DNA from 3 places in the Williamsia sp. R60 genome. Region 2 is predicted to be linked to each of the others. Evidence: predicted binding sites of a transcription regulator. Region 2 holds the regulator's gene; each other region holds the start of a gene.

Region 1 (9,609 bases), on a different contig from region 2:
TGCTTGCGGCGCAAGACGAGGTGCTGCAACGATTCTCGATGGCGGTGCCCGACAAGCTCACCATCGGTTCCACCGAACACGCTGCGGATGGTCTGCTGCCTGAACTGCTGACTGCGCTACGTGGCGCGTACCCGGACGTCTGGTTGCAGTTCCGCATCGAGCGGTCCACCTCGCTGGCCGAATCGGTTACCAAGGGCGCGATCGATCTCGCCGTGGTGCTGGGCGGCAACGCCGAGCCGATCGGCACAGAAGTCGGAGCGCTCGCGCTCCGGTGGGTGGCGGCGACAGGATGGGACATCACCGAGGTCGACGGCTCGATTCCGTTGGTGGCCTTCGAGGAACCGTGCGGACTGCGGCGCCGCGCGCTCGCTCAGCTAGACGACCTCGGTTACGCGGTCACGGTCAGTGCCGAGTCCGGGAATCTCGACGGGGTTCTCGCTGCTGCGCGTGCCGGTCTCGGAATCGCCCTGCTACCGTTTTCGGGCGCGGTTCCCGACGGCCTCGTGGAGGTCCAGGAGTTGCCGGATATGGGCGACATCGACGTCCGGCTCGTCGCCCGGCGCGGCATCGACCCCGATGTCGAGCAGGCTGCCGTCGAAGCGGTCACTGCGCACTACCGGACGGTTGCCGACAAGGCCGGCGACGCCGGAACACACCTACAAGGAGTTGCCTGATGACCTCGCGCGACGAAGTCCTGATCACCACAACCGAATTGGCGTCGCTGATTGCCGGTGACGCTCCGGTGACCGTGCTCGACGTGCGTTGGCGGCTCGACCGTCCGGACGGCCGCGACGACTACCAGGCCGGGCACATCCCCGGCGCGGTGTACGTGGACCTCGAGACGGAACTGTCCGACCATTCGGTCACCGGCCGTGGCCGCCATCCCCTGCCCAGTGGTGACTCTCTGCAGGCGGCGGCTCGCCGGTGGGGCCTGAACGACGGTGTGCCCGTGGTGATCTACGACGATTGGAACCGTGCCGGGTCTGCCCGCGCCTGGTGGGTTCTCACTGCCGCCGGCGTCACCGGCGCTCGCATCCTCGACGGCGGCCTGAGTGCGTGGGTGGCTGCCGGTGAGGAGCTGGCGAAGGGTGCTGAGTCGCCGGCCGACGGCGACGTCACGCTGGCGCACACCGATCTCTACAAAGGGGCCCTCGCCACCCTGACCGCCGAGGAAGTCGCCACGTTCAGCGATTCGGGTGTTCTGGTTGATGCCCGCGCACCCGAACGTTTCCGCGGAGAGGTCGAGCCCGTCGATCCGGTCGCCGGACACATCCCCGGCGCCGGGAACGCGCCGAGTACCGCGACCCTCGGTGAAGACGGAACCTTCCGTGATGCAGACCAATTGCGTGAGCTGTTCGCCTCCGCCGGTGCCGACGGTTCCGCGCCGGTCGGTGTCTACTGCGGCTCAGGAGTCACAGCGGCCGTCGACCTGGTCGCGCTGAAAATCACCGGCGTCGACGCTGCACTGTTCCCCGGCTCGTGGTCGCAGTGGAGTTCTGACGCCGCCAACCCGGTGGCAACCGGTCCGGCCTGACCTGAAGGCGTTTCACACTGTGAAGTTGTCAAGGTGCTGGTCTGACGGTCGAGTGTCCTGCGGTCTATAGCCGAGATTGTGTTCTAGGCTGCGGTCGAAAGACCTCCCGCCGTTTGTCGGTGCGAGGGTCGCGGTAGCCGTTGTCGGTCAATGTGTTCAGGCGGTGTGAACCACGGATGGCCGTCGTCACCCATGTTCACGTCCCATCCCTGGTGGTGGACCATTCGGTGGTGATGGCGACACAACAGGACGGTATTGTCCAGGCTGGTCTTGCCGCCCTTGGACCAGTGTTCGATGTGATGAGCGTCTGTCCATCCCGCTGGGCGCCCGCATCCTGGGAAAGCGCAGCCACAGTCCCGGGCCAACAACGCTTTACGAATCGCCGGCGTTACAGTGCGGTGCTCACGCCCGACATCAAGCGGTACGCGTTCGCCGTTGAGAATCATCGACGTCAACGTGGCATCACAGGCCAGCATGCGGGCAGATTCACCACTGATCCGTCCCATCCACTGCAACCGGAACGGACTCGAATAACCCTTCTCGTTCAGAAACGCGGTGTACTCATCCACCGACCCATGAAGGCCCGGCGGATGCGGGCCTTCACCGGCCAACTCGCGCGCATCGACAGTCATCGTCACATGCGGACGCACCCCACCCACCGTCGGGCGATCTTCGCCCTGCAGATACGCATCGATCAACCGCTCCAAACCCTCGGCCATCCTCTGCTCTGCCGACCGCGGATCCGGCGTCCCATCCTCGGCTGGTACCGGCCGGGTCAACGGATCCAACCCGGTCAACAGTTTCTCCCCGAACACCGCATCAACATCGAACCGGCCACGCACCCGACCATCTGATTCCTTGCCGATCGACACCTGGTTCAGTGCAGCGTTTTCCGCTACCGGCACCACCCCGGCTTCGCACGCGAGCGCGAACGCATCGCCACGAGCGCGTTCGGAGATCTGCGATGGTGTCGCCCCCGACCACGCCTGCCCCAGCAGCCCGTTGATACACGCCTCCCGCGCCGCGCCCGGTAAACCCGGAACCGCCCGTTCAACATGGGCGACACCCCGCACGATTGCATCGACTTGCTCCCCGGAAAAGTCACCGTCGCCGGCATGAGCAGCTACCCGCGGCAATGCCGTCAACCCGCGCCCGATCCGCACCATCCGGTGTGAACATCCCGGCGCCAGACCACCTGTCATCAACAATGCTGCAGTAGACGACTCGCCCAACCTCTTGGCAACACCCCGACAATCCAAAGCCCCCGCCCACACCGACAACACATGATCGACCAGATGACGCACCCCAATCAATGCCACCACCTGCTCAGCCAACTCCCCATCAGCCTCAGGTGGCGACCCCTGCGCAAGCACAGTCAACGCTGTGCGGATTCCCCCGATATCCATGACTTGAGCATAGGTCCGAAAGTCTATTCGCACAACCGTTCGAACAAAGAAATATGTTGCGTGACAATCACATTCGACGAATAGATCTATCGGAACCCCTCAGCCTACCGCTGCAGTCTGACACCGCAGGAGAATGTCAAGTTCTCAGAACCTGGTGGCCCACTCGACGCGGCCAACGGCCCACTCGACGCGGCCAACGGCCCACTCGACGCGGCCTACGGCCCACTCGAGGTCTGCGAATAGACTCCGGATCAGACGGTCTTACCCGGGTTGAACAGACCCGTCGGGTCGAGTGCCCTGCGGATGGTGCGTTGCAGTTCGACACCGTCAGGCCCCAGCTCCCGTTCGAGCCACCGTTGTTTGAGTACGCCGACGCCGTGTTCGCCGGTGATGGTTCCGCCCAAAGCCAGTGCGGTGCCGAAAATCTCGTCGGCGGCGGCAACAGCACGGTTATACGCATCCGGGTGATCGCGGTCCACCACGATGATGGGGTGCAGGTTACCGTCGCCGGCGTGGCCGAACGTGTAGATGGCGGTGCGGTGGCGGGTGGCGATCTCGGCGACCGCCCGAATCGCGTCGGCAATGCGGGTGCGGGGTACCGCGATGTCTTCGATGAGCGCTCGGCCGTGGCGTTCCAGCGCAGGTAACGCTGCTCGGCGAATCGCCAGCAACTCGTCGGAGACCTGCGGATCGTCGCCTACGCTGACTCGAGAGCTGAAATGGCCGAACACTTCTTGCACGATCCGCGCCTCGGTGTGAGCTCCGAACCCGTCGGTCTGCGCGACCACAAAAGCACCCGCGGCATCCGAGGGAAGACCGAGAAGATCCCGGCTCTGCCGCAGCGACGCCTCGTCGAGCATTTCCATGATCGAGGGACGAACGCGCGCGGCCAGAACTGCAGTGGTGGCCGCGGCCGCCTGCTCGACATCGTCGAAGTACGCAGCGATGGTGACCGTGTCGGTGGGCTTGGGCTGCAGGCGGACCGTCGCCGACACGATCACCCCGAGAGTTCCTTCCGAGCCGGTGAACAAACTGGTGAGGTTCAGGCCTGCAACACCTTTGGCAGTGCGACGGCCGGTGTGGATCAACCGGCCATCGGCCAGCACAACGCTCAGACCCAGGACCGAATCGCCGGTCACGCCGTATTTGACGCATCGGAGACCACCTGCGTTGGTGGCGATGTTGCCACCGATGGTGGAGATCGAGGCGCTGGCCGGGTCGGGCGCGTAACGCAATCCGTACCGGCCCGCTTCGGCGTCCAACGCGGCCGTGATGACACCCGGTTCCACCACTGCGAGTTCGTCGGCGGGCGCGATGTCGGTGATGCGGTTCAGGCCACTGACGTCGAGGACAAGTGAGCCTGACCCGGCACTGGCGCCGCCGGCCAAACCTGTTCCGGCGCCCCGGATCACCACCGACAATTCGGTGTCCGACGCGTAGGACACCGCGTGTTGAACATCGTCGACGGTCTTTGCCTGCACCAGTACTTCTGGTGCTCCGACCGGGTTGAATCCCGAACGGTCGATGCGGTACTCATCAGGGATCTGCACGCCGGTGCGGACGGTACCGGTGAGCGATTGTTCCCACAGGGCAAAGGAGGTCACGCTTCATCATGTCCACCCGAGCGGTGTGATCACCAATTCCGGATGATCGCAATGTCTGATCGGTCGGCCACATGGAACCGGATTGATCCGAAAGCGCTTGTCACCTGTCGGTTGTGCGGGGGCGGCGGTAGCTTCAGCTCATGTCGAGATACGTGATCGTCGGAGCCGGGGCAGTCGGAGCCAGCTTCGCTGCCGCCCTGAGTGACCGCACCGACGTCGTGGTGGTGGCCCGAGGCACGAACCTCGACCATCTGCGCAACAAACCGCTGACTTTCCGCACCTCTGCGGGCACCCGAAGTGTTCGACTCGACGCCGTCGCGATCGACGAACTGCAGTTGCGCGCCGGTGATGTGCTGGTGCTCGCCGTCAAGACCCAGCACGTGGGCGACGTCGCGGAAACCCTGGCGTGGAAGCCCGTTCAGTCGCCGGCCGGTGAGGTGGTCGGATCCGCTGCGGAGACGCTGCCGGTGGTGACCTTGCAGAACGGCCTCGACGCCGAGCGAGCCGTCGCGCGATGGTTTGCGCACATCATCGGTGCAACGGTCCTGATCGCCGCGCGCTACACCGAGGTCGGCGAAGTGAGAGTGGGCGGCAAACCCAGCCTGGGCGGCGTGCATCTGGGTCAGCCGTATCGCTCCACCGGCATCGGTGCGGACGCCGTTCGCGAATTCGCCGCAGATCTGCGGGCGGTGAACATCGATGTCTCGGAGACCGCTGACATCACCAAGATCAAGGCAACCAAGATCCTCCACAGCGTGAAGAACGGCCTCGAAGTGCTGGCCGGTGACCAGTCCGATCGGGTCCAGATCGGGTCGGCGCTCGAAGCGGAGGCGCGACGGGTGCTCACCGCGGCTGGAATCGAGTACGGAGCCACTCGCGAACTCGTCATCAACCCCGAGCAGACCAGCTTCGACCCCGACATCGACGTGGTCGCGGGACAGCAGTCCACCTGGCAGAGTTTTGCGCGGGGAGCAGGTTCGCATGAAGGGGACCACCTCAACGGCGAGATCGCACTGCTGGCCCGATTGCACGGCGTGGACGCTCCCCTGAACACCAGATTGCAGGCGCTGCTGGGTACGGCATCGGAGCGAGGCGGTGGCACAGATCTGGCGGGTCTCGACTCCCTGGTCGAACTCGCGGCGGCGTCGTCCGCACGCTGACTCCTCCGGACCTTCGGCACTATCGTGGGCGAGGTGCATTCGACCTCAGACGTAGCTGTCATCGGAGCGGGCATTGTGGGCCTGTCCACCGCGTACGCACTCCAGCGCAGCGGTCTGTCCCTCACCGTGTACGACAGCGGTCCGCCGGGTGGTGGCCAATCGGTTGGCGCATCACGACTTTTCCGGCACGCGCATGACGATCCCCGCATGGTGGGTCTTGCGGTCGAGGCGCGGACGCTCTGGGACCGCTGGTCCGTCGATCTCGGCACCGAGCTCATCTCGGCGGACGGGTCGATCGCGCTCGGAGAGGTCGCGGCCAGCCGGGTCGACACGCTCCGGTCACGTCCGGGCATCCCGGTACGGCACCTGTCCGGAGACGAATTGCGTTCGCTGATGCCAATTCTGGCGCCGTATGACGGCCCCGCCGTGTTCGACGAACGTGCGGGTGCGATCCGCACCCAGGCCGCCATCGGTGCACTGGCGAACAGCTTGGCCACACCGGTCGTCACAGACCACGTTGTGGCGCTGCGTCCGCTGGGTGATGCACGTGTCGAAGTACGGGCCGGCTCGAACGCGAGTGTCCACAATGACGTGGTGGTGTGCGCGGGCCGCGGCACGGTTCCGTTGGCAGCCGGCATCGGACTGTCGCTGCCGGTGACGGTGAAGGCGCACGCCCGGGCGTCGTTCCGGGTGCGTGACGACACCCTTGGGGCGCTACCGAATTTGCAAGACGGCAGTGGTGTGTTCGAGGAGGCCGGTATCTACGGGGCGGCGCACCCTGATCGGTCGGCGTTCGGATTGGGCATCGCCCGTGAGGTGGAAACGACCGAGCCCGGTGGTGTGGCTGATCCGGATGCCTTGGCAGAGCTGATCGACCGCGCCGCGGTCTATGTGGAGAGGGCGCTCCCGGGCCTCGATCCGAAGCCGTTGCAGCCCATCAGTTGCTGGATCACCACCTTGCCCTGGGGTGATGACGGCGTTGCCATCTGGCAGGCCGACCACATCTTTGTCCTGGCCGGTCACAATCTCTTCAAACACGCGCCCGTGTTGGGTACGACCCTGGCGCAGTCGGTGACGGCCGGATCGGTGCCCGAGTTGTTCCGTCCGGAGTCGATGCTGGGCGGCGGCTGACCACTGGATCCGGCACAGCGATGTGACAAGGTGAAACCCGTGGTTCTCTTCCCGACGCTGAATCAGTCCGCTCTCGCCAATGGCGCCGACAAACCTGCGGTGGTGACCGTGGGGGATGTGGTGCTCTCCCGTAGCGATCTCGTCGGCGCCGCCACGTCGGTGGCCGAGCGGATCCGCGGTGCCCGGCGCATCGCGGTACTCGCCGAACCCACCGCCCAGACAGTGGTGGCCATCGTCGGCGCCCTCATCGCGGGTGTCGCTGTGGTCCCGGTGCCTCCCGACTCCGGCACAGCGGAACGCGAGCACATCCTCGCCGACTCCGGTGCGCAGGCCTGGCTGGGGGCCGCGCCCGCTGAACCGGGGCTGCCGGTCCTTCCGGTGCGGATGTACGCGCGGTCGTGGCACAGCCATCCGGAGCCACACCCGGACTCCACGGCGCTGATCATCTACACGTCGGGCACCACCGGCCTGCCCAAAGGTGTGCCGGTGACCCGCCGTGCCATCGCCGCCGGTCTAGACGCTCTTGCCGACGCCTGGGCCTGGACCGCCGATGACGTTCTGGTCCATGGTCTTCCGCTCTTTCACGTGCACGGCCTGGTGCTGGGTGTTCTCGGTCCGCTTCGCGTGGGGGGATCTGTGGTGCACACCGTGAAGCCGACGCCCGAGGCGTACGCGTCGGCGCACGGATCGATGTATTTCGGGGTCCCGACGGTGTGGGCTCGGATAGCTGCCGATGAGACCTCAGCTCGCGCGCTCGCCTCGGCCCGGCTCCTGGTGTCCGGGAGTGCCCCGCTTCCCGTTCCGGTGTTCACCACCATCAAGGACCTCACCGGTCACGAGATCGTCGAGCGCTACGGCATGACCGAGACACTGATCACCGTGAGCACTCGTGCCGACGGCGAGCGACGACCGGGCTGGGTGGGCACTCCGGTGGCCGGCGTCGAGACGCGGCTGCGCGACGATCAGGGCGCGGACGTCCCGCATGACGGGGAAAGCATTGGCGCACTGCAACTCCGGGGACCGATGGTGGCAACCGGTTATCTCAACCGGCCCGATGCGACCGCTGAGTCGTGGCTCGACGACGGCTGGTTCGCCACCGGCGACGTCGCAGTGATCGACCGCGACGGCATGCACCGGATCGTCGGTCGATCATCCACCGACCTCATCAAGACCGGCGGCTACCGGGTGGGCGCGGGGGAGATCGAGACCGTGCTGCTGGGTCATCCCGCCGTGCGTGAGGCAGCCGTCATCGGCGTCCCCGACGACGACCTGGGCCAGCGCATCGTGGCCTGCGTGGTGGGGGAGGACATCGTGGAACAAGACCTGATCGATCTGGTGGCCACCGAACTGTCGAATCACAAACGCCCGCGCGAGGTGCGGGTTCTGGAATCACTACCCCGCAACGCCATGGGCAAGGTGCAAAAGAAACTGCTGCTGTGAACGATCAAGGGTGACACGACGACGTCGCTTCGGCGTTTGCCGAAACCGTCCGCGCCCGCAAGCCACTGCCGTTAGCGTGGTTGCACGGCGACGAGGAGGTTCCGGTATGCATGCACTCCGTGCTGCGGTCGAGGCGAACAACATCGACGAGATCGAGTCATTACTTGCAGAGTCAGTCACCTTCCACAGCCCGGTGGCGTTCCATCCCTACGAAGGCCGCGACACGGTGGCGGCCATTCTGCGAACAGCTTTCGAGACGTTCGAGGACTTCGAATACGTCCGCGAGTTGGACTCACCGCTCGATGGATACACCGGCCTGGTGTTCAAGGCGAAGGTCGACGGCCTCGACGTCCACGGGTGCGACTTCATCCACGAGAACCCCGACCACGAGATCGACGAGTTCACGGTGATGTTGCGTCCGATGAAGGCAACACACAAGTTCGCGGATCTTATGGGCGAGAAGCTCGAGGCGGTACTCGGTAGCTGATCAGCGCCGAAACGCCCGCGCGTACTGCGGTGGGTGGGCCAACGGCGCGCCGAGCCGGTCGGCGGCCTGCCGGAACCACGACGGGTTGCGGAGCAGCTCCCTGGCCAAGAACACGGCGTCGGCCTGCCCGTCGGCGATGATTCCTTCGGCCTGCTCGGCGTCGGTGATCATCCCGACCGCCGCCGTCGGCACGTCGGCCTCGTTCCGGACGCGGGATGCGAACGGCACCTGGTATCCCGGGGCCACCGGGATGGCGGCATCGGGAACGGTGCCGCCGGTCGACACATCGATGAGATCGACGCCGAGCTCCTTGAGCTCGAGGGCCAGTTTGACGGTTTCGTCGGCCGTCCACCCCTCCCGGTGATCGGCGGTGTCCCCGGCGAGCCAGTCGGTGGCCGATACGCGGACGAACAACGGGTACTCGGTCGGCCACTGTCCGCGGACTGCGGTCACCACCTCGAGCGCAAAGCGGATGCGGTTGTCGAATGATCCGCCGTAGTGATCGGTACGGGTGTTCGAGTGCGGTGAGAGGAACTGATGGATCAGATAACCGTGGGCTCCGTGTAGCTCGAGCACGCGGAATCCCGCGTCTGCCGCCCGACGCGCGGCCGCCGCGAAGTCGTCAATGATTCCACTGATCTCGTCCACGCCCAATTCGCGGGCTGCCGGCAGGCGACCGAACGGCACATCGCTGGCACCGACTGTGGGCCAATGATTTTCGACACGTTCCTGATCGGGCCACGGACGGCCGGTGGACCCTTTGCGGCCGGCGTGCACCAGTTGGATGCCAGGCACGGTGCCCTGCGCCGCGAGGAAACCGGTGAGCCGACGGAACGCGTCTCGTTGA
Region 2 (9,609 bases):
ACAGCGAGCCTCATTGGTCCGGGAAACACTCAGCGGCCATGGCCTACGAGCGGGTCACCCTCTACGGCGTCCCGCTGGTCACCAAACGACGGGTGAACTACGGCTCGATCGATCCCGCGGTTGCCCGCGAGTTGTTCATCCGCCACGCGCTCGTGGAGGGTGACTGGCGTACACAACACCCGTTCTTCCACCGCAATCGCGCGTTGCTCGAGGACGCAGAGGAGTCGGTGCATCGGGTGAGGCGCACCGACGTCATCGTCGACGACGACCAGCTCTTCGCCTTCTACGACCGACACATCGGCGGAGAAGTGGTGTCGGGCAGACACTTCGACACGTGGTGGAAGACCGCACGCAAAGCTGACCCCACCTTGCTGGATCTGGATCCCGCCGACCTCGTGGCCGACACTGCCGCCACCGACCCGGCCGGTTTTCCCGACCACTGGCGTCAGGGAGACACGAGTTATGCCTTGAGATACCGGTTCGAGCCCGGCACCGTCGATGACGGCGTGAGTGTGCTCATCCCGTTGTCGCTGCTCGTGCGTGCCCGGCCCTCTGGGTTCGACTGGCTGGTCCCCGGCATGCGCTTGGAGCTGATCACCGAGCTGATCCGCACCCTGCCGAAATCCCTACGGCGGCAAGTGGGACCGGCCCCCGACCTGGCCGCGCGAATACTGGAGTCGGTGACACCGAGGAGCAAACCTGTCACCGAGGCGGTGGCCGCCGAGATCCGTGTGCGCACAGGTGTTGACGTCGCAGCGTCAGATCTACGACTGGCCGCACTCCCCGACCACCTGCGGATGACCTTCACCGCCGTCACCACCGACGGCGAAGTTCTCGGACGTTCCAAGTCGCTGCGCGAACTGCAGGATCGACTGGCCGGTAGATCTCGCGCGGCTCTGGAGAGTGAGGCCGGCACCGCATCCCGACCTGTGGCCACCACGTGGACCGCGGACACCTTCGGAGACATCAGCCGCACATTGCGCAGTTCTGTTGCCGGCCAAGACATCACAAGCTATCCCGCCCTGACCCGCCGGGGCAGTGGTTTCACGGTGGTCGCCGTGCCCACCCAGGCCGAGCAGGCTGCGAACATGTACGACGCTGTTGTCGAGATGATCGTCTCCAGCGTTCCGCCACTACGACCGTCGGTGACTTCGACTCTGAGCACCGCGGAGCGACTCGCCCTCAGCCAGAGCCCCTACCCGGACACCGCTGCTCTTCTGGCCGATTGCGTTCGGGCTGCCGTGGTGGACCTTGTACCCAACCCGCCGAATGTCTGGACGCCAAGCGAATTCGCTGCACTTCGGGAAAATGTGGCCCGCCAGGCAACCGGGAGGGCAACGGAGAAACTACGCAGGGTGGCGACGATCCTGACCCGCGTGGCGCCCCTACGAACGGCGATTACCGCGGCCGGCAGATCGATCGCCGCCGACGACGTGCGGGACCAGCTGGACGAGCTGCTGTTCGACGGATTCGTCTCTGCGACACGCGACGAACACCTCGCGGAGATCCCCCGCTACCTCGATGCTGCGAGGTCGAGGCTCGAACAGCTCCCGGCAGGCGCCGCTCGCGATGCCCAGGCGATGGCGGCCATCGACCGGGTGGTGTCGGCGTGGACTGATCACCTGCGACACGTGCCGCCCGGTCGCCGGGACGCAGTCAACGAGCAAGCTGGATGGATCGTCGAAGAACTGAGAGTCGGATTGTTCGCACAGCACCTGCGTACTGCGTATCCCGTGTCGGAGAAACGGGCGATCAAGGCCATCCGGGAACTGCGCTGATCCGGCGGCACCACTGCCGGACGAAAGGCGGTCAGGGTTTGGCCGCTCGCAGATCGTCGATCTCTTTCTGGAAGTCTTCGACTGAGTCGAACGAGCGATACACCGACGCAAAGCGAAGGTAAGCGACCTCGTCGAGATCCCGTAACGGGCCCAGGATCGCCAGGCCCACTTCGTTGCTGGGAACTTCGGCCGATCCTGAGGCGCGGACGGCCTCTTCGACCTGCTGCGCGAGCAGGTGCAGCCGGTCATCGTCGACCGCACGGCCCTGGCAGGCGCGCCTCACGCCCCTCATCACCTTCTCGCGACTGAAGGGTTCGGTGACGCCGTTGCGTTTGACGACCGCAAGGACTGCGCTCTCCACCGTGGTGAACCGCCGTCCGCATTGCGAGCAGGCCCGCCGACGACGAATCGCCTGGCCCTCGTCGGCCACCCGTGAGTCGACGACCCGCGTGTCCTCGTTCTTGCAAAACGGGCAGTGCATGCAGGGTTCCTCGGACGTCAGCGGCCCCGTCGGAATGACCGGACACTCTGTTGTAGAGGATACCGCCCGGCCGATTGCTTGCCCCAGCACTGCAGCTACCGCGCGTAGATCGGCGTCACCAGGGATTGCCCGGGCGACAACGCTGAATTGCTCATCGCGTTGAGGTCCATGATCTTCTCCACCACCGCTTCGGTCGGCATCTCGGGAGCGATTCGAGAGGCGATGTCGCCCAACGATTCTCCTGACTGCACGTGGACGACCGCCGTCCCGGTGTTCGCCGGAGCGGCACCGCTCTCGACAACCCGGCCGAAGAACATGAGGAACAACACGAGCATCATCAGGCCGATTCCGACCACGGCGGCCCCGGCCCAGGCACGTCGGCGGAAATACACATCGCGCTCGACGACGGCAGCCGACGGTGCGTAACTGCCAGGCTCGGAGCAGCCCACCACAACACGGCGGTCTGCGGCGAGCCTGCGGTCGGCCGGCCGGCGAGTACTGTCGACACGCGCTCGCGCCGTGCGGGTGTACTGATCGGAGGCGACGGGCCCACCGACTCGGGCGAGCCGGCGACGGGGCCGCTCAGCGGCCGGGCGGCTGATGGTGGTGGCTGCAGTCATTGTTCGATCCTCGGGTCAACAGTTCGATCACTCGTTCGATTGAACGAATGTTCGAGTTGTATCACGGGGGTCCGACACACGCCACGCCCAATCGAACAAATGTTTGAGAGTTGTGACAGATTGCATTAGCGTGATCCCCATAATCCAACGAACAACGTGTGCGTTTTCTTCTCTCGACAGCTACGACACCTTGGCCGGACACCGTACGAACTGGAGGACCTGATGGCCGATACGACAGACACCCGGACGCCGCCGGACGCGGCGGCCGCGACGGTGGTCACTTCCGAACCGCTGGCCGAGGGGTCGCTGACCCCGCGCCAGAAAGCCGTACTGGAGGTGATCCGGGCGTCGGTCCGCGAACGCGGCTATCCCCCGTCAATCCGCGAGATCGGTGATGCCGTCGGCCTCACCTCCACGTCGTCGGTCGCTCATCAGCTCCGCACCCTCGAGCGCAAAGGATTCCTCCAGCGCGAGAACAACCGTCCCCGGGCGGTCAACATCCAGGACACCGACCTCAATCCGGCCACGGCGGCCGGCCAGGTCCAGGTACCCGACGAATCCCTGCCGACACCGACGTTCGTTCCGGTCCTCGGCCGCATCGCGGCCGGCGGGCCGATCCTGGCCGAGGAAGCCGTCGAAGACGTGTTCCCGCTACCGAAAGAGCTTGTCGGTGAAGGATCTTTGTTCCTCCTGCGGGTGGTCGGCGAGTCAATGATCGATGCCGCCATCTGTGACGGCGACTGGGTGGTCGTCAGGCAGCAGAATGTCGCAGACAACGGCGACATCGTTGCGGCCATGATCGACGGGGAGGCGACCGTCAAGACGTTCAAACGCACCAAGGATGCGGTGTGGCTGATGCCGCACAACCCGGTGTTCGACCCCATCCCCGGCGACAACGCCGTTGTGTTGGGCAAAGTCGTCACGGTGATGCGGCGCCTCTGAGGCGTCCGGCAACATCCTCGGCAACCGAACAAACGCGGGTACTACGCAGACACGAGTGGGGTGCACCTTCCGGTGCACCCCACTTCGCGTAGTTATGAAACGTACTCAGACCCCGAGGCTTCGGCCGATGACTTCCTTCATGATCTCGGTGGTGCCGCCGTAGATGGTCTGCACGCGTGAATCGAGGAAGGCCTTGGCCACCGAGTACTCACGCATGTAGCCGTAGCCGCCGTGCAGTTGCAGGCAACGATCGATGAGGTGGACCTGGTTCTCGGTGGCGTAGTACTTCGCCATCGCCGCGTCCGGAACGGTGAGCTTCTTCTCGTTCAGCAGTTCGATACACCGATCGACGAACACACGGGTGGTAGCGGTGGACGTCGCCAGTTCGGCGAGCAGGAACCGCGAGTTCTGGAAGCTACCGATCGGGCGGCCAAATGCCTTGCGGTCCTTCGTGTACTGGATTGTCGTCTCGAGAACCGACTCCATGGCACCGGCCGCCACAACAGCGATCGACAGGCGCTCGCGCGGGAGGTTCTGCATCAGGTAGATGAAGCCCATGCCCTCCTCGCCCAGGAGGTTCTCGGCGGGCACCTTGACGTTGTCGAAGCTCAGCTCGGCGGTGTCCTGCGCCTTCATCCCGACCTTGTCGAGATTGCGGCCGCGTTCGAATCCCTCCATACCGCGCTCGACCACCAGCAGGCTGAACCCCTTCGCACCGGCCTCGGGGTCGGTGCGGGCCACCACGATGACGAGGTCCGCGTTGATGCCGTTGGTGATGAACGTCTTGGAACCGTTCAGCACCCAGTTGTCGCCGTCTTTCTTGGCGTTGGTCTTGATGCCCTGGAGATCGGACCCGGTGCCGGGCTCGGTCATCGCGATCGCGGTGATCAGCTCACCGGAGACGAAGCCGGGCAGCCAGCGTGCCTTCTGCTCGTCATTGCAGAGGTCGAGCAGGTACGGCGCCACCACGTCGTTGTGCAGCGCGAAGCCGATACCGCTGTAGCCGCCGCGGACGGTCTCTTCGTCGATGATGGTGTTGTAACGGAAGTCGTCGACTCCCCCGCCGCCGAACTCCTCGGGCGCCTCCACCGCGAGGAATCCGTTCTTGCCTGCTTCGACCCAGACATCCCGGTCCACCAGGTTCTGCTCTTCCCAGCGTTCGTGGTTCGGCGCCACGTGCTGTTCGAGGAAGCTCCGGTACGAATCGCGGAAGAGAAGGTGCTCGGGCTCGAAAAGGGTGCGTTCCATCGTCAGGTCTCCATTACAGGTGGCATTGGTTGGATATCCAACTGTAACCGGATTCTACATCTGGCCCAAAGCTGCAGTTCGGAGGGCTATTCGGCTGACTCGGGAATGGCCAGAGATGCCAGCTGGCGCGACAGCGCGGCAGGCACCGTGGCGGTGATCGCAGTCCCGTCCGCCTCGTGACGTTCGGTCAATACGTCACCCTCGGCATGGATCCGGGACACGAGGTCGCCACGCTCATACGGCACCCGGACACTGACGTGCACGTCGTTCCTGGCCACCGACTCCCGGATGCGATCGAGGAGTACGTCGATGCCCTCGCCGGTGGCCGCCGAGATGAACACAGCTGTCGAGAACAGCCCTTTGAGCTGCGCCAGTACCAGCGGGTCGGCGGCATCAATCTTGTTGATCACGAGCAGTTCGGGCGGAGCTGTTGCATTCTCCTCCTCGAGCACGGATTCGATCACCTTCCGCACCGCCATGATCTGGTCGGTCGGAACCGGGTCCGAACCATCAACGATGTGCAGGAGCAGATCGGCGTCGGCGACTTCCTCGAGGGTCGAACGGAAGGCCTCGACCAGCTGGGTGGGCAGATGCCGGACAAATCCGACGGTGTCGGTGATGACCAGTTCACGGCCATCCTCGAGGGACATCTGACGGGTTGTCGGATCGAGGGTTGCGAACAAGGCGTTCTGGACCAGCACGCCCGATCCGGTCAACGCGTTGATCAAACTCGATTTGCCGGCGTTCGTGTACCCGACGATGGTCACCGCTGACGCGGCAGCCTGCTTTCGCTTGGCGCGCTTGGTGGTTCGTGACGTCTTCATCTCGCGGATCTCGCGCCGCAGTTTCGCTGTGCGTTCGCGGATCCGTCGGCGGTCGGTCTCGATCTTCGTCTCACCGGGTCCGCGCAGTCCGACGCCGCCATTGCTGCCGGCACGGCCACCCGCCTGCCGGGACATGGATTCACCCCAGCCACGAAGCCGCGGGAGCATGTACTCCATCTGTGCCAGCGCGACCTGCGCCTTGCCTTCTCGCGACGTCGCGTGCTGGGCGAAGATGTCGAGGATCAGCGCAGTTCGATCGACAACCTTGACCTTGACCACTTTTTCCAGAGCGGTCAGCTGAGCAGGGGTCAGCTCGCCATCGCAGATGACGGTGTCGGCGCCGGTGGCCAAGACGATCTCACGCAGCTCGTGAGCTTTGCCGGACCCGATATAGGTTGCCGGGTCGGGCTTTTCACGACGCTGGATGAGACCTTCGAGAACTTCCGACCCAGCCGTCTCGGCGAGGGCCTTGAGTTCGGCGAGACTCGAATTGGCCTGCGCAGTGGTGCTGCCCTGCGTCCAGACCCCGACCAGGACAACCCGTTCGAGTCGTAGCTGGCGGTACTCGACCTCGGTGACGTCGGTGAGCTCTGTGGACAATCCGGCGACGCGCTGCAGCGAACTGCGTTCGTCGAGCTGGAGTTCGCCGATCGTCGGCGCGTCGCGCTGATCGTTGCCGGCCTTGTTGTTTTCGGTCATGAGATCACCATGGTGACACTCGGGTAGGTGTGGTGCATACCGATTTTAGAGCCATCCCTCGTTGAGCACTCCGGCGCCGACGAGTACCGACGGGCCGCGCAGCGTTGTGTTCTCGTCATCGACCGTCACCGTGATCTGACCCCCGGGAACGTTGACGAGTACCGTCCCCTCGGACCTTCCCATGAACCGCAGAGCAGCGGCGCCGGCGGCGACGACTCCGGTACCGCAGCTGCGGGTTTCACCGACTCCGCGTTCATGGACCCGCATCGTGATCTCGGCGTCCGCAGCGCCTGCCGACAACGGTGCGGTGATCAGCTCGATGTTCACACCATGGGGAAAGACTGTGTTGTCGAACGTGATCGACCCGCACAGATCGATGTCCGCCAGATCCTGCGGCTTCAACCCGTCGACCACGCACGCCAGATGGGGATTGCCGACATCCACCGACACCCCGGCGTACCGCCGGCCGTCGATCTGGGCTTTGCTGTCGACGCCGAGACGGGCTGGGCCCATGTTCACGGTGACGTCGGCCGACGAACCCGTCACAGCGTGCACCGTCACCGGCCGCGCACCCGCGCGCGACCCGACGGTGAAGGAGCGTTCGGACACGAGCTCGTGCGCGGCAAGGAAATGCGCGAACACCCGGACACCGTTGCCACACATCTCCGCGATCGAGCCGTCGCCGTTGCGGTAGTCCATGAACCAATCGTCGTCGGCTATGCCGGCGCCGAGCGCTGTGAGCACACCCGCGTCGCGGAGTGCCCCGGCTGTGGCGACCCGGAGGACCCCGTCCGCCCCGATGCCACGGTGACGATCACACAGCGCCGAGACGAACTCCGGGGTGAGGTCCAACTGCACGCCGGGGTCGGGCAACAGCACAAAATCGTTCTGTGTGCCGTGCCCTTTGACGAAGTCGACGCGTGCGAACATTGTGTCAACGATACGCGCCCGACCTCCTCATCTGCCTGCCGCGCGCAGCGCCTGACCCGTGAGGTCCGGCGACGAGGCGTCGAGCCAGTGGATGCGAGGGTCACGGCGAAACCAGGACCGTTGCCTGCGTACGTAACGCCGCGTACCGATGAAGGTCAGCTCCTGCGCGCGGGCCACGTCGTATTCGCCGTCGATGGCGGCCATGACCTGTGCGTATCCGATGGCGCGAGCCGCGGTGACACCGTCCCGGAGGCCGGCCGACAGCAGTGTCTCCACCTCGTCGACGAAGCCCGATCCGAACATCGCACTCGTGCGTCGCTCGATCCGCTCGTCGAGCTCTGCGGTGTCGCGATCGAGTGCGATCACCGTCGTGTCCCACCTGGGGTCACCGATCGTCGGAGCCGACGCGGCGAAGGGCTGACCCGTCAGCTCCACCACTTCCAACGCCCGGACGATCCGGCGACCATCGGTGTCCAGGATCTGCCGGGCGGCTTCCGGATCCACCTGCGCCAGCCGGTCATGCATCGCCCGTGTTCCGATTCGCGCCAGTTCGTCTTCGTGGCGCCGTCGGACGGCCGGATCAGTGGCCGGGAAGTTCCAGTCGTCGAGGAGTGCCTGGATGTACATCATCGATCCACCCACCACCACCGGTGTTCGCCCCTGCGCCAGGAGACGCTCGATGTCCTCGCGGGCGGCCTGCTGGTACCTGGCGACGGTCGCCGTCTCGGTGACGTCGAGGACGTCGATCTGATGATGAGTGATCCCGCGACGCTCGTGCACGGGAACCTTGGCCGTACCGATGTCCATCCCCCGGTACTGCTGCATCGCGTCGACGTTCACGATGTCCCCGCCCAGCTCGACCGCCAGATCGAGCGCGAGGTCGGACTTGCCACTGGCCGTGGGCCCGATCACCGCGATGGGCTTCGTCCCGGCGGTCACGTGTTCCACCAGGCCACCGTGTAACCCACACCGAATGGCGCCCCCGCGTAGCGGACCTCGGACGCCAGAGATGGTCCGGCAAAGGCTCCAGATGCCACCTGCCACGCTGCCCTGCCCTCGACGCCGAACTCGGCACACCGCGATTCGTCGAGCCCCGAGATCGTGTTGTGGTCGGCCGCTGCGAGCGCGCCGTCGATCATGTCCTGGAACTCGACCGCACCGCGCTTCAGCCCACCGGGCGACTTCTCGGTGATCGTTGTTGCACCGTCGGCCACCACGAGCAGACCGACAGGCTCCGGGGCCGACGCGAGCCGCGACCTTAGGTCGGACCCTTGCCGTAGACACGACTGCGCGGGCGCAGCCGGGTCCACGACCTCCACCGTGAGCGCAACATGTGGAGCCGTCCGGGACCGGAGCCATCCCCCGATCAACACTGTGGTGGGCATGCCGGCATCAGTCGGCTCATCAGAACCCGGGACCAATTCCACTGCCACATCGACACCGAAACCCGCCAGGGTTCCCCGCGCAGACATCTCACGTCGAGGGTCTCCGGCACCGACAAGTACCCAGCGACTGCACATTTCGGCGAGTTGTCCACAGACGTCGAATGCCGCGGCCCGCACCGGTGCGACCTCCGAGAGCGCCGGCCCGGACAGTTCTGGCACCAATACCGGCGCGCCCGGGACAAATGCAGCGGCAACCAACACCTGCGCCACGCTAGCCGACGCGCGTGAACCCAGAATGCGCCCGACCGGCCGATTGTCCACGAGTGTCCACACACAAGCCGGTGACCTGCTTCAATGATAGAGGCGGTGCGCCGCCACCCGGGTGTGGAGACCGTTCACCGCCGGTAGACAAACGCAACTGGCAGCCGTGTCGCGCGGCAGGAACTAGGTACTGAGATGACCGAGCAGCACACGCCCGCACCGGCCGCACCAGAGACACCGGCGCCCGCCCCGGGACCCAAGCCTGGTCCCCGGCCCGGCCCGCGACCGGGCCCGCGCCCCGGTCAGCACCCCCCGGCAAAGGTCCACCCCGCACCTGCGGAGGTGATACGTCCCGCGTCGGATCCCTCGAAGTTCGGGCGTATCGACGATGACGGCGCCGTGTGGCTCAAGACCTCCGAGGGCGAACACCAGATCGCCTCA
Region 3 (9,609 bases), on a different contig from region 2:
GGCGGCCATCAGCGATCTGGGCGCGGATGTCGCGGTCGGAGAGCAGCACACGAAGAGGTTAGCTGCCAGGGTGCGCTCACCAGGTGGTGCCTGCTGGTTCCTGGATCGTCACGTTGATGCGGTTGAAGAAGTTCGTGGTGGCGATCAGCAAGATGATCGCCGACAGTTCCTTCTCGTCGAAGTTGTCGGCAGCTTCGTCCCAGACGGTGTCGGGTATTGCGTGGCCGCGGGAGTCGGCCAGGCGGGTGGCGTACTCGGCGAGATTGAGCGCGGCGCGTTCGGGTTCGGTGAAGAAGGGCGATTCGCGCCAGACGGCCACGGTGGAGATGCGGTCGTCGCTTTCCTCTTCCGCCTTCAGGTTCTTGGCGTGGGCGTGGACGCAGGCGGCGCAGCCGTTGATCTGGCTGACCCGCAGTGCGAGGATTTCGCGGAGTGAGGCCGACAGACCGCCTTGGTCCATTGCTCCGAACAGGTGTGGGATGGCCTTGGTTGCCTGCGGCAGAACGGTGGCGGGGTTGGTCATGCGTGCGGTCATTGAGGACTCCTTCATCGGGGCGGCGATGTTGTGTCACATCGGCCGTGTCGGGCGGTTCATAGCTCTGACACGACGGAGAAGGGGAATGTGACCGATGGAGACAAACGATTTTCTGCTCACCGAGTTCGAGGCGAATCGCGGGCATCTGCGAGCGGTGGCCTATCGGATGCTGGGTTCGCTCAGCGAGGCCGAGGATGCTGTTCAGGAAACCTGGCTGAAGGTGGTCGGCGCCGACACCGATGAGATCTCGAACATCGGGGGCTGGTTCACCACGATCACGTCGCGGGTGTGTTTGAACATGTTGCGGTCGAGGCGGACTCGCCAGGAGGAGCCGCTGGAGATTGCGCACGTGCCCGACCCGATCCTTGCTCCGACTCGATGCGGCCGACGATCCGGAAGGCCAGGCGGTACTGGCCGATTCGGTGAGTGTTGCGTTGTTGGTGGTGTTGGAGACCCTGAGCCCGAGTGAGCGTTTGGCGTTTGTTCTGCATGATCTGTTCGCGATGCCATTCGATGAAGTGGCGCCGATTGTGGGCAAGACGCCGGCGGCGGCCCGCAAGTTGGCCAGTCGTGCGCGTTCTCGGGTGCAGGGGGCGACGCCGCGGTCGCAGGGTCTGGCCGAGCAGCGGCGGGTGGTGGAGGCCTTCACGGCTGCGGCTCGGGGTGGCGACCTGGAGGCGCTGATGGCTGTGCTGAATCCGAACATCGTCATCCGTACCGACGTGGCCGCGGACCGCGCACCTGTTGAGGTGTTGGGCGCCGAGGCTGCGGCCCGGGGCGCGATTACGTTCCAGCGGTTCACCGAGCGCACGCAGATGGTGCGCATGAACGGCGGCATCGGTGTGCTGGCCTTCTCTGGCGACACGGTGTCGTCGATCGCCGCGTTCACGGTGTCCGATGGCCGTGTGGTGGCGATGAATATCGTGGCCGATCCAGAGCGGTTGGCGCAGCTCGATTTCTCGGGCGTCATCTAGCGGACCGCAGCTTTGGTCACGACCCGTTGTCCGCCGCGGGTGCTGAACCAGATCGTCCGGTTGTTGTGCAGGACCACCCGGATGATCCCGCGGGTCTTCATGTCGTGATGCTCCTTGCACAGGCATTCGAGGTTCGCCTCGATGGTCCATCCACCGGCCGACGGGTTGGCATGGTTGAACGGGACGACATGGTCGAGTTCGCACTTGTCAGCGGGCACGGTGCAACCCGGATAGCGGCAGTGCCCGTCGAGGGCGCGAACTATTCGGGCGAGCTTCGATCCGGGTCTGTATCGCAAGGCGCCGGGCGGCGGCGTGCTCCAACCGCCGTGCCCGTCGGGGGTCGGCGGCGCCTTGATTGGCGGTGGTGGGCCAAGGTTTCTCTCTCCCAGAACTATTCGATCTCCGCCGTCGACCGAGTTCATCAAGGCGGCCGTGAGGTCTTCGCTGGTTACCGGCGCATCGCCGGCAGAGTTGATGAGTTCGAGAACGGCGGTGAGCGCGTTCTCCCCGATCGTCACCAGGCCCTTCCACCGCGATCGGCCCGCCAATGACCGCGACTGCTCGCAATCCAGCGGCCCATATCCCATCAGGTAACCGGGGTTCGTCGACAGCCCCAAGACCGTCGGCAGATCCACCACCAGCTCGGTCCATGCGCGTTTGTGTCGATCGGTGGAGGTCGGGGTCGGCGCCGTGTCGGCGGGCTCAGCCGTGTCGGCAGGCGCGGCGGCGTCGGCGATTGCATCGAGCACCGCATCCACCTGCGCCGCACGATCATCGGCTGCAATCTCCTCGAGCTGAGCCTTGGCGCGCACTGCTTCCTCCGCAGTGCAGGCCGTGATCAGACTCGCCATCCCGCCTGCTCGCCGGCGCACCACCACCCGGCGGGCCGGATCCACGAAGTCACCATCGTTGGCCACGTCCGGCTCGAATGGCATCAGATGCCGGTCCAGTTCCTCGGCGAAGACGTAGTCGCCCAAGAGCATTGCGTCTTCGGCGAGTACGCCGTCCAGATCCATCAGGGCGTCCCGATAACCGCGGGAAGCGCGGTGATACAGCGCCTTGAGTTTCTCGATGCTCAGCTCGCCACAGGCAAATGCGTCCGCCAGCGACGGGAGATGGTCGAGCAATCGCTGGCACCGCAGCAGATGGTCGGCCTGCCCGGTGGTGCATCGCCAGGCGACCGCGATCTCGCACGCAGCCGCCCGAGTGCCGTTCTCGTCGTCGTTGCTGGAGACGTACCGGTAGTACTCGAGGTCGTCATCCAGCCGCTGAGCCCACGCCCGATTCACCTCGTGAATCCCAGATCGCATCCGCGACAACAACTCTGACGCCTCAGCGTCCATCGTAGTGGCCCCCGCCCAACTCATGATTCGATCATACGTTCGAGGTCTGACAATCCGTCAGACCGAGCGCTGACCACCACTGCCGGGCATGCCTGTTAACATCGCTCTCGCGGCCAACGCCGCACGCCGATGTAGTTCAATGGCAGAACGGCAGCTTCCCAAGCTGCATACGCGGGTTCGATTCCCGTCATCGGCTCCACCGAGGGGCAAGCGCCCAGTCGCTCTACTTCGCAGTCGCTCTGTCCCGACCCAAGCTCGTCAAAATCACCGGCCCATCGTCGGTCACGGCAATCGTGTGTTCACTGTGAGCGGTGCGCGACCCATCGGCCGAACGAATGGTCCAGCCGTCTTTGTCGTAGACGATCTTGTCGGTGCCCTGCGCCAGCCACGGTTCGAGGGCGAGGGTAAGGCCGGGCTTCAGCTTGAGACCCCGTCCTGCCCGTCCCACATTCGATACATGCGGGTCTTCATGCATGGTGCGCCCGAGGCCGTGCCCACCGAACTCGGTGTTCACGAGATATCCGAAATCTGTTGCCACGCCGCCGATTGCTGCTGAGATGTCGCCCAGACGGTTGCCGGTGACCGCAGCGGCGATACCTGCGGCGAGAGCCGTTTCGGTGGCTTCGATGAGCCGCTCGTCCTCAGGACGCGGAGTACCGACGATCAGGCTCCGCGCCGAATCGGCAACCCACCCGTCGATCGACACCGCGATGTCCATGCTCAGCAGATCGCCATCGCGCAGCACGTAGTCATGCGGTAACCCATGCAGCACAGCATCATTGACCGACAAGCAGATGACGTTGCGGAACGGTCCGCGGCCGAACGACGGCGAGTAGTCCCAGTAGCACGACGTGGCGCCGCGCTCGTCGATCAGGTGACGGGCACGGTGTTCGAGGTCGAGGAGGTTCACCCCCGGGGCAGCGCGCCCGGCGAGGTCGTCGAGCAGTTCGGCGATGAACAACCCTGTGACACGCATCGCCTCGATCTCCCGCGGCGTCTTCAGTTCCAGCACAGATATCCCTTTCACAAACCCAAGTCCGGTATTTAAATACCAGCGTAGCCGTCGACCCGGTATTTTCATACCGCGCCAGGTAGACTCGCCACATGGTTCGTCTCCCGTTGACTCCTGCCCAAGTCGCCACCGGCCAGCGCCTGGGTGCATACCTGCGCCAGGCCAGAGGCGAGCGCACTCTCATCGAAGTCGCCCAAGAGGCGGCCATATCGCCGGAAACACTCCGCAAGATCGAGACCGGCCGGATGCCGACACCGGCGTTCACCACCATCGCCGCACTGGCCCGGGTACTGGCCCTACCCCTCGACGATCTGGCGAACATCTGTCTCGTACGCGAGGACCTTCAGAAAAGCGGCTGAGCACCAACTTCATCCCCGATAGCGCCAACCAAGGGATATATGCCCTCGAGGCACGCCCACGGGGACGATGTTGGTGAAGTCGCGATCGCGGTCACGGAGTAGCCGACAGGACTACAGTTTGTTCCATATCGTGCATCTTGCTCGGTGGCAAGCGGATGGAGCTCAAGCAATGAGCACCGAGAACAACGATGCATACAAGCGGATAGCCGAACTGGCCCGCGACATGAGCGAGCATCTGCCCAACGATTCAGCGACCGCTCTCGGTGAGCTCATCCACAACGCCGTGGACCACATCCCGGGTGCAAGCTATGCCGGGATCACGGTCGTCTCCAGGCAGAACAGAGACGTCGCCACGCCGGCGGCCACCCACGAGGTCCCCCGGACACTCGACGCCCTGCAGCAGAAGCACCGCGAGGGACCTTGCTTCGACGCGGCGGTGGAACACGACAGCTACTACATCAGCAACCTGTACGGCGAGAAACGATGGCCCAGGTTCTGCGCGGACGCCATCGAGCAGACGCCGATCCAATCGATCGCGGCATTCCAACTCTTCACCACGCGAGACGCAGTCGGCGCCCTCAATCTGTACTCGGAGATCCCTGGCGCGTTCGACCAAGATTCACGGGATCTCGGGTACATCTTCGCCGCACACGCCGCGACGGTCTGGGGCGCCTTGCAACGGGGCGAACAGTTCCGCAGCGCATTGGCCAGCCGCGACACCATCGGGCAGGCCAAAGGCATGATCATGGAGCGCTACAGCGTCAACGCGATCCAGGCATTCGACCTGTTACGCAAGCTGTCTCAGGAATCGAACATCCGTCTGTATGACATCGCACGGCAATTGGTCGAGAACGACCATCCATCCGGCGCCCGATGACGAACTCCGGGGGCACAAGGCGGCGCCCCCGCCATATGTTGTGAAACCGGGGGCGCCTGATCAACGACGCCTCCGCGGTGACACCGTTGCCTTGCCTCCGACTACCCAGCGCGATGGATCGATAACCTATTCGGCGATCCGCCGGAACAGGTGCACGCTCTGTGGAACCATCGTGAACATGACTTTGCATCCAGAGATCACAGCTCTCATCGAAGAGGCGGAACGGACGCGGCAGCGTGCGCTCGACCACGGGAGTACCGAACTGGCCGATCAGACACAACGCTTCATCGATGACCTGCGCGAGAAGGGCAACGCCCTGTCCGAGCCCGACGCCGAGGCGAATCAGGTACTCGAGGAAGCCAAGAGCAACCTCGCCCGACTGTCGGACGAGGGAAAGTAGAGCGGCAACGCGCAGTGAGACTCGATGAGTTCCGGCGCATCGTCCAGGCCTCCGACCCCGACGACTGGTACGTGATCAAACACCAGGGCCCGAGCTATCACGATTGGCTCGCCGGGACCGTCTCGAAAGACGGTTACCGCCTCGAAGTCAACACCCACTACGCCACGGCGTCGTACAAGCCCGACATCAGCCTCACGGTGGGCTGGGGCATGAGCCTGGACTTCGAACACCACGGCGAACGCGCGCACGACCGAACATACGAATGGTCGAAGGTGCTGTCGGACAGCCGGGTTCGTCTCGCCTTCGCCGACTTCTTCTGGTGCGGCGCTCTCGTCGACCGGTTCACCTACGTGGTGGCCGATGGTGGCCGGGCCGTGCTGCCATGGGCGGTGGAGATCCAAGGTCTCAAGACCACGCAGTGGGAACACGACACCGCGAAGCTGCTGCATCACCTCGGTGACCACATCGAGGGTTTCGAAGAGTACTTTCGCAAGGTGGGTTTCCAGATCGATGGCACGTAGATGCGCGGTGGGGTGAGCAATCCCCGCGTCGTGGTGATCGGTGCGGGCATGTCCGGACTCGCCATGGGAGTCAAGCTCAAGGCAGCCGGTTTCGACGACTTCACCATCCTGGAAAAGGGCAGCGACGTTGGCGGGGTGTGGTTTTGGAACCGCTATCCAGGGCTGGCGTGCGACGTGCCGTCACTGCTGTATCGCTATTCGTTCCAGAACAAGACCGACTGGCCGAAGGTCTTCTCGGCGCGAGACGACATCCAGCGCTACCACTGCGGAGTCGCAGACACCCACGACCTCTGGCCGCACATCCGCCTGAACACCGAGGTCACCGGCGCCTGCTTCCGTGACGGTCGATGGCATGTCGAGACCGCTGCCGGTGACCGGCTCACCGCCGACTTCGTCGTTGCCGCCACCGGCGTTCTCCATCATCCGAACACACCCGACATCCCAGGTCTCGACGACTTCACCGGCGAGGTGGTGCACACCGCACGGTGGGACCCAGACCTCGAGACCGACAACAAGCGGGTTGCCGTCATCGGCGGCGGGTCCACCGGCGTGCAGATCACCGGTGCGTTGGCCCCGTCCGTCCGATCGCTCGCGGTCTTCCAGCGCACACCTCAGTGGGTGTTGTGGGCGCCCACCACAGTGCGTCAGCCGAGAATCCTGACGGCTCTGTTCAAGCGATATCCATCCGCTGCGCAAGCCTCATTTCGAGCTTCCGTCCGGGCCAGCGCATTGTTCACCGACCTCACCATCCATCCGGGGTTCAAACGCACCGCTGTGCAGACCTATGCGCGGCTCTGCCTCCACCTCATCCGCGACAAGGAACTCCGCGAGCGCCTCCGGCCCGACTTTCAGCCGCTGTGCAAACGCCAAGTGTTGTCCGGCAACTACTTCCGGGCCATCCAGCGTCCCGATGTCGAGGTGATCACCGACAAGATCGACCACGTCGACGCCACCGGAATCGTCACCGTCGACGGCAGGCATCACGATCTCGATGTGATCGTTCTGGCCACCGGATTCCGAGCCCACAACTACATGCGGCCGATGTCGGTCACCGGCCGCGACGGCATCACCATCGATCAAGCCTGGGACTCGGGCCCGCACGCGTTCGCGATGACAAGCATTCCCGGCTTCCCGAACTTCTTCACCATCCTGGGACCCAACAGTCCGGTGGGCAGTATCCACCTGCAGACGGCCGCGGAATTGACGTGCGACCACATCGTGGCGTGGGTCGAAAAGCATGCCCGCGGTGAGATGGCCACCGTCGAGGTGACCACCTCGGCCACCGAACGATTCAACGTCGAGGTGCGCAAGGCGCTGGAACCGACGGTGTGGAACACCGGGTGCCAGAGCTGGTACTTCAAAGAGGACGGCAGTGTCGATCTGTGGCCGTTCGATCTGGCCACCCTCAAGAGTTATCTCGGTACCCCGGACCTGGCGGACTACTCGCTGACCCGTCCCCGCGCCCGATCGCTCACAGAGAGCGACTGAACGCGAGCACGTCGATCGTCTGATCCGCGACGTCCCGGGTCCCTCGGATGAACTGCGCGTTGGTCTCGTCCGGCCCGAGTGCCCACCGCCTCGCGTGCTCCGGAGTCTTCCCGAAATGGATGTGCCGCTTAATGAGTCGTTCCACCCGGACGTCCGCGGGTGTGTCGAGATACCAGATCTCGTCGACGAGTTCGCGAAGACGGCTCCACGGTTCGTCCTTCGCCAGCAGGTAGTTACCCTCGGTGATGATCACCGGCGTATCGCTGGGGATTGCGATGGCCCCGGCGATGGCTTCCTCGATGTCGCGGACGTAGTCGGGCGCGTAGACCACGGACTCCGCTCGTGCCCGCAGGCGCTGCACGAGGTTGACGAATCCGTGTGCGTCGAAGGTGTCGATGGCACCTTTCCGGTCGGCCCGCCCGAGACGCTGCAATTCGTTGTTCGCCAGATGGAAGCCGTCCATCGGCACAGTGACCGCCGCTGCATCCAGCCGGTCGATCAGCGCCTGGGAAACGGTGCTCTTACCGCTGCCCGGCTCCCCGACCACACCGATCATGATCCGTTCACGCCCCTCACGCAGACGCGCCACACGAGCCAGCAGGTCTGCGATGTCGGTGATCACGACGTGTTCCTTCCGATTGATGTGGGTATTCGGCTGCGGTGAAAGCGCCAGGTGCTCAGGAGTTCGTCCCAGACACCCACGACCTGAAGGTACTAGCGGACGCCGCACGCGGCTGTCGCGGATGCCACCTCTATCAGGACGCCGATCAAACCGTGTTCGGTGCCGGATCGGCCCGAGCCCGCATCATGTTCGTCGGCGAGCAACCCGGGGATCAAGAAGACCGGGCCGGCGCACCTTTTGTGGGTCCAGCAGGCAAGTTGCTCGACAAGGCGCTGGCCGCAGCGCACATCGACCGGACGACCACCTACGTCACCAACGCGGTGAAGCACTTCAAGTTCACCCGCGCCGACGGCGGCAAACGCCGGATCCACAAGAAGCCGGGACGAACCGAGATCGTCGCCTGCACACCGTGGCTCACGGCCGAGATCGAGACCGTGCGGCCCGAGGTACTGGTCTGCCTCGGTGCCACGGCCGCCCAAACGTTGCTGGGCACCAGCTTTCGGCTCACCGAGCACCGCGGCAAGGTGTTCGATCTGGGTACCGACGGTGCACTCCCGGGTATCACCGCGACGACGCGAGTTGTCGCCACCATTCACCCGTCCGCGCTGTTGCGGGGGCCATCCGAGGACCGCGCACAAGGTTTTGATGCGCTGGTCGCAGACCTGAGGGTGGCCGCCGAGCTGATCTGACGGCTCGGGCAAATCGTTGCGGAAGCGAGACGCGACATCGGGTGGACGTGTGGAACAGTGAGTCTTCGTGACCACATCAGTCACTTACGTCACTTCAGTTACACGCGAGGAGCAGTCATGCCCACCCTTCGCTCGACAACGATCGGGTCGATCGTGGTGGCGCTCACCGCGGCCGCGACAGTGGCGCTGGCTTCGCCGGCAACTGCGGCACCGTGCGGGAACCAAGGTGGGAACGGTTCTAGCCTGATCCCGGGGATCGGTGACTTCGGCAGCAGTAGCGGAACGGGGAACGTCGACGCCGGGCCGCAGGGACCGCTCCCGACCGTCGTCGGTGGCAACACGCAGTCCGTCTCCTGGGTCACCGGCCCTCGCAGCGACAACCGCACCCTCGACCGCTTCGGCATCTCCGGCACCGACCTCGGGATCAGCTGGGACAACGGGTCAGGACAGACGCTGATGGCCTTCGGTGACACCTTCGGCAATTGCGGCGCCGCAGGTCAGGAATGGCGGCACAACGTGCTCCTGCGTTCGGACGATGTCAACCTCGCCGACGGGATCTCGGTCCCGGACCCCGCACCCGGCAACCGGCGGTCGGGTTCGGTTGTCACCGCCGAACGCCCGCGGTTCTCGCAGCAGATCATCGATGCCCTTGACCTGCCCGCCGTGGAGATCACGACCATCCCGACCGCTGCGATCTCGGTCGGGGACACGCAGTACATCAACTACATGTCCGTCCGGGCGTGGGGAAACCCCGGTCGCTGGGACACCAACTACTCGGCGATCGCGGTC

The links. Region 2 encodes LexA, which represses DNA repair genes until DNA is damaged. Its sites were predicted from a motif close to CGAACANNTGTTCG; they were not measured.
Region 1: a site for LexA is predicted at 2,957-2,970, ahead of ACVWY6_RS10535 (DUF222 domain-containing protein). Genes of this name have one in related genera too.
Region 3: a site for LexA is predicted at 2,881-2,894, ahead of ACVWY6_RS00325 (HNH endonuclease signature motif containing protein). Genes of this name have one in related genera too.

Annotation. Positions count from the first base shown of each region.
Region 1 covers NZ_JBSSGR010000002.1:772,002-781,610, forward strand. The annotation lists gene ACVWY6_RS10525 (LysR family transcriptional regulator) at 1-674, shown strand, start outside; gene ACVWY6_RS10530 (sulfurtransferase) at 674-1,534, shown strand; gene ACVWY6_RS10535 (DUF222 domain-containing protein) at 1,618-2,940, opposite strand; gene ACVWY6_RS10540 (FAD-binding oxidoreductase) at 3,192-4,544, opposite strand; gene ACVWY6_RS10545 (ketopantoate reductase family protein) at 4,685-5,704, shown strand; gene ACVWY6_RS10550 (NAD(P)/FAD-dependent oxidoreductase) at 5,738-6,835, shown strand; gene ACVWY6_RS10555 (acyl-CoA synthetase) at 6,875-8,275, shown strand; gene ACVWY6_RS10560 (nuclear transport factor 2 family protein) at 8,382-8,762, shown strand; gene ACVWY6_RS10565 (NADH:flavin oxidoreductase/NADH oxidase) at 8,763-9,609, opposite strand, start outside.
Region 2 covers NZ_JBSSGR010000004.1:268,580-278,188, reverse strand. The annotation lists gene hrpA (ATP-dependent RNA helicase HrpA) at 1-1,778, shown strand, start outside; gene nrdR (transcriptional regulator NrdR) at 1,810-2,259, opposite strand; gene ACVWY6_RS20220 (LysM peptidoglycan-binding domain-containing protein) at 2,355-2,879, opposite strand; gene lexA (transcriptional repressor LexA) at 3,102-3,821, shown strand; gene ACVWY6_RS20210 (acyl-CoA dehydrogenase family protein) at 3,927-5,069, opposite strand; gene hflX (GTPase HflX) at 5,156-6,592, opposite strand; gene dapF (diaminopimelate epimerase) at 6,638-7,522, opposite strand; gene miaA (tRNA (adenosine(37)-N6)-dimethylallyltransferase MiaA) at 7,550-8,461, opposite strand; gene ACVWY6_RS20190 (class III extradiol ring-cleavage dioxygenase family protein) at 8,458-9,168, opposite strand; gene ACVWY6_RS20185 (DUF349 domain-containing protein) at 9,364-9,609, shown strand, end outside.
Region 3 covers NZ_JBSSGR010000001.1:80,814-90,422, reverse strand. The annotation lists gene dcd (dCTP deaminase) at 1-49, opposite strand, end outside; gene ACVWY6_RS00335 (carboxymuconolactone decarboxylase family protein) at 77-535, opposite strand; partial or broken gene ACVWY6_RS00330 (sigma-70 family RNA polymerase sigma factor) at 630-1,509, shown strand; gene ACVWY6_RS00325 (HNH endonuclease signature motif containing protein) at 1,506-2,876, opposite strand; tRNA gene ACVWY6_RS00320 (tRNA-Gly) at 2,978-3,051, shown strand; gene map (type I methionyl aminopeptidase) at 3,076-3,864, opposite strand; gene ACVWY6_RS00310 (helix-turn-helix domain-containing protein) at 3,957-4,223, shown strand; gene ACVWY6_RS00305 (GAF and ANTAR domain-containing protein) at 4,393-5,100, shown strand; gene ACVWY6_RS00300 (hypothetical protein) at 5,279-5,500, shown strand; gene ACVWY6_RS00295 (hypothetical protein) at 5,515-6,021, shown strand; gene ACVWY6_RS00290 (flavin-containing monooxygenase) at 6,022-7,509, shown strand; gene ACVWY6_RS00285 (nucleoside/nucleotide kinase family protein) at 7,493-8,131, opposite strand; gene ACVWY6_RS00280 (UdgX family uracil-DNA binding protein) at 8,170-8,820, shown strand; gene ACVWY6_RS00275 (DUF4185 domain-containing protein) at 8,938-9,609, shown strand, end outside.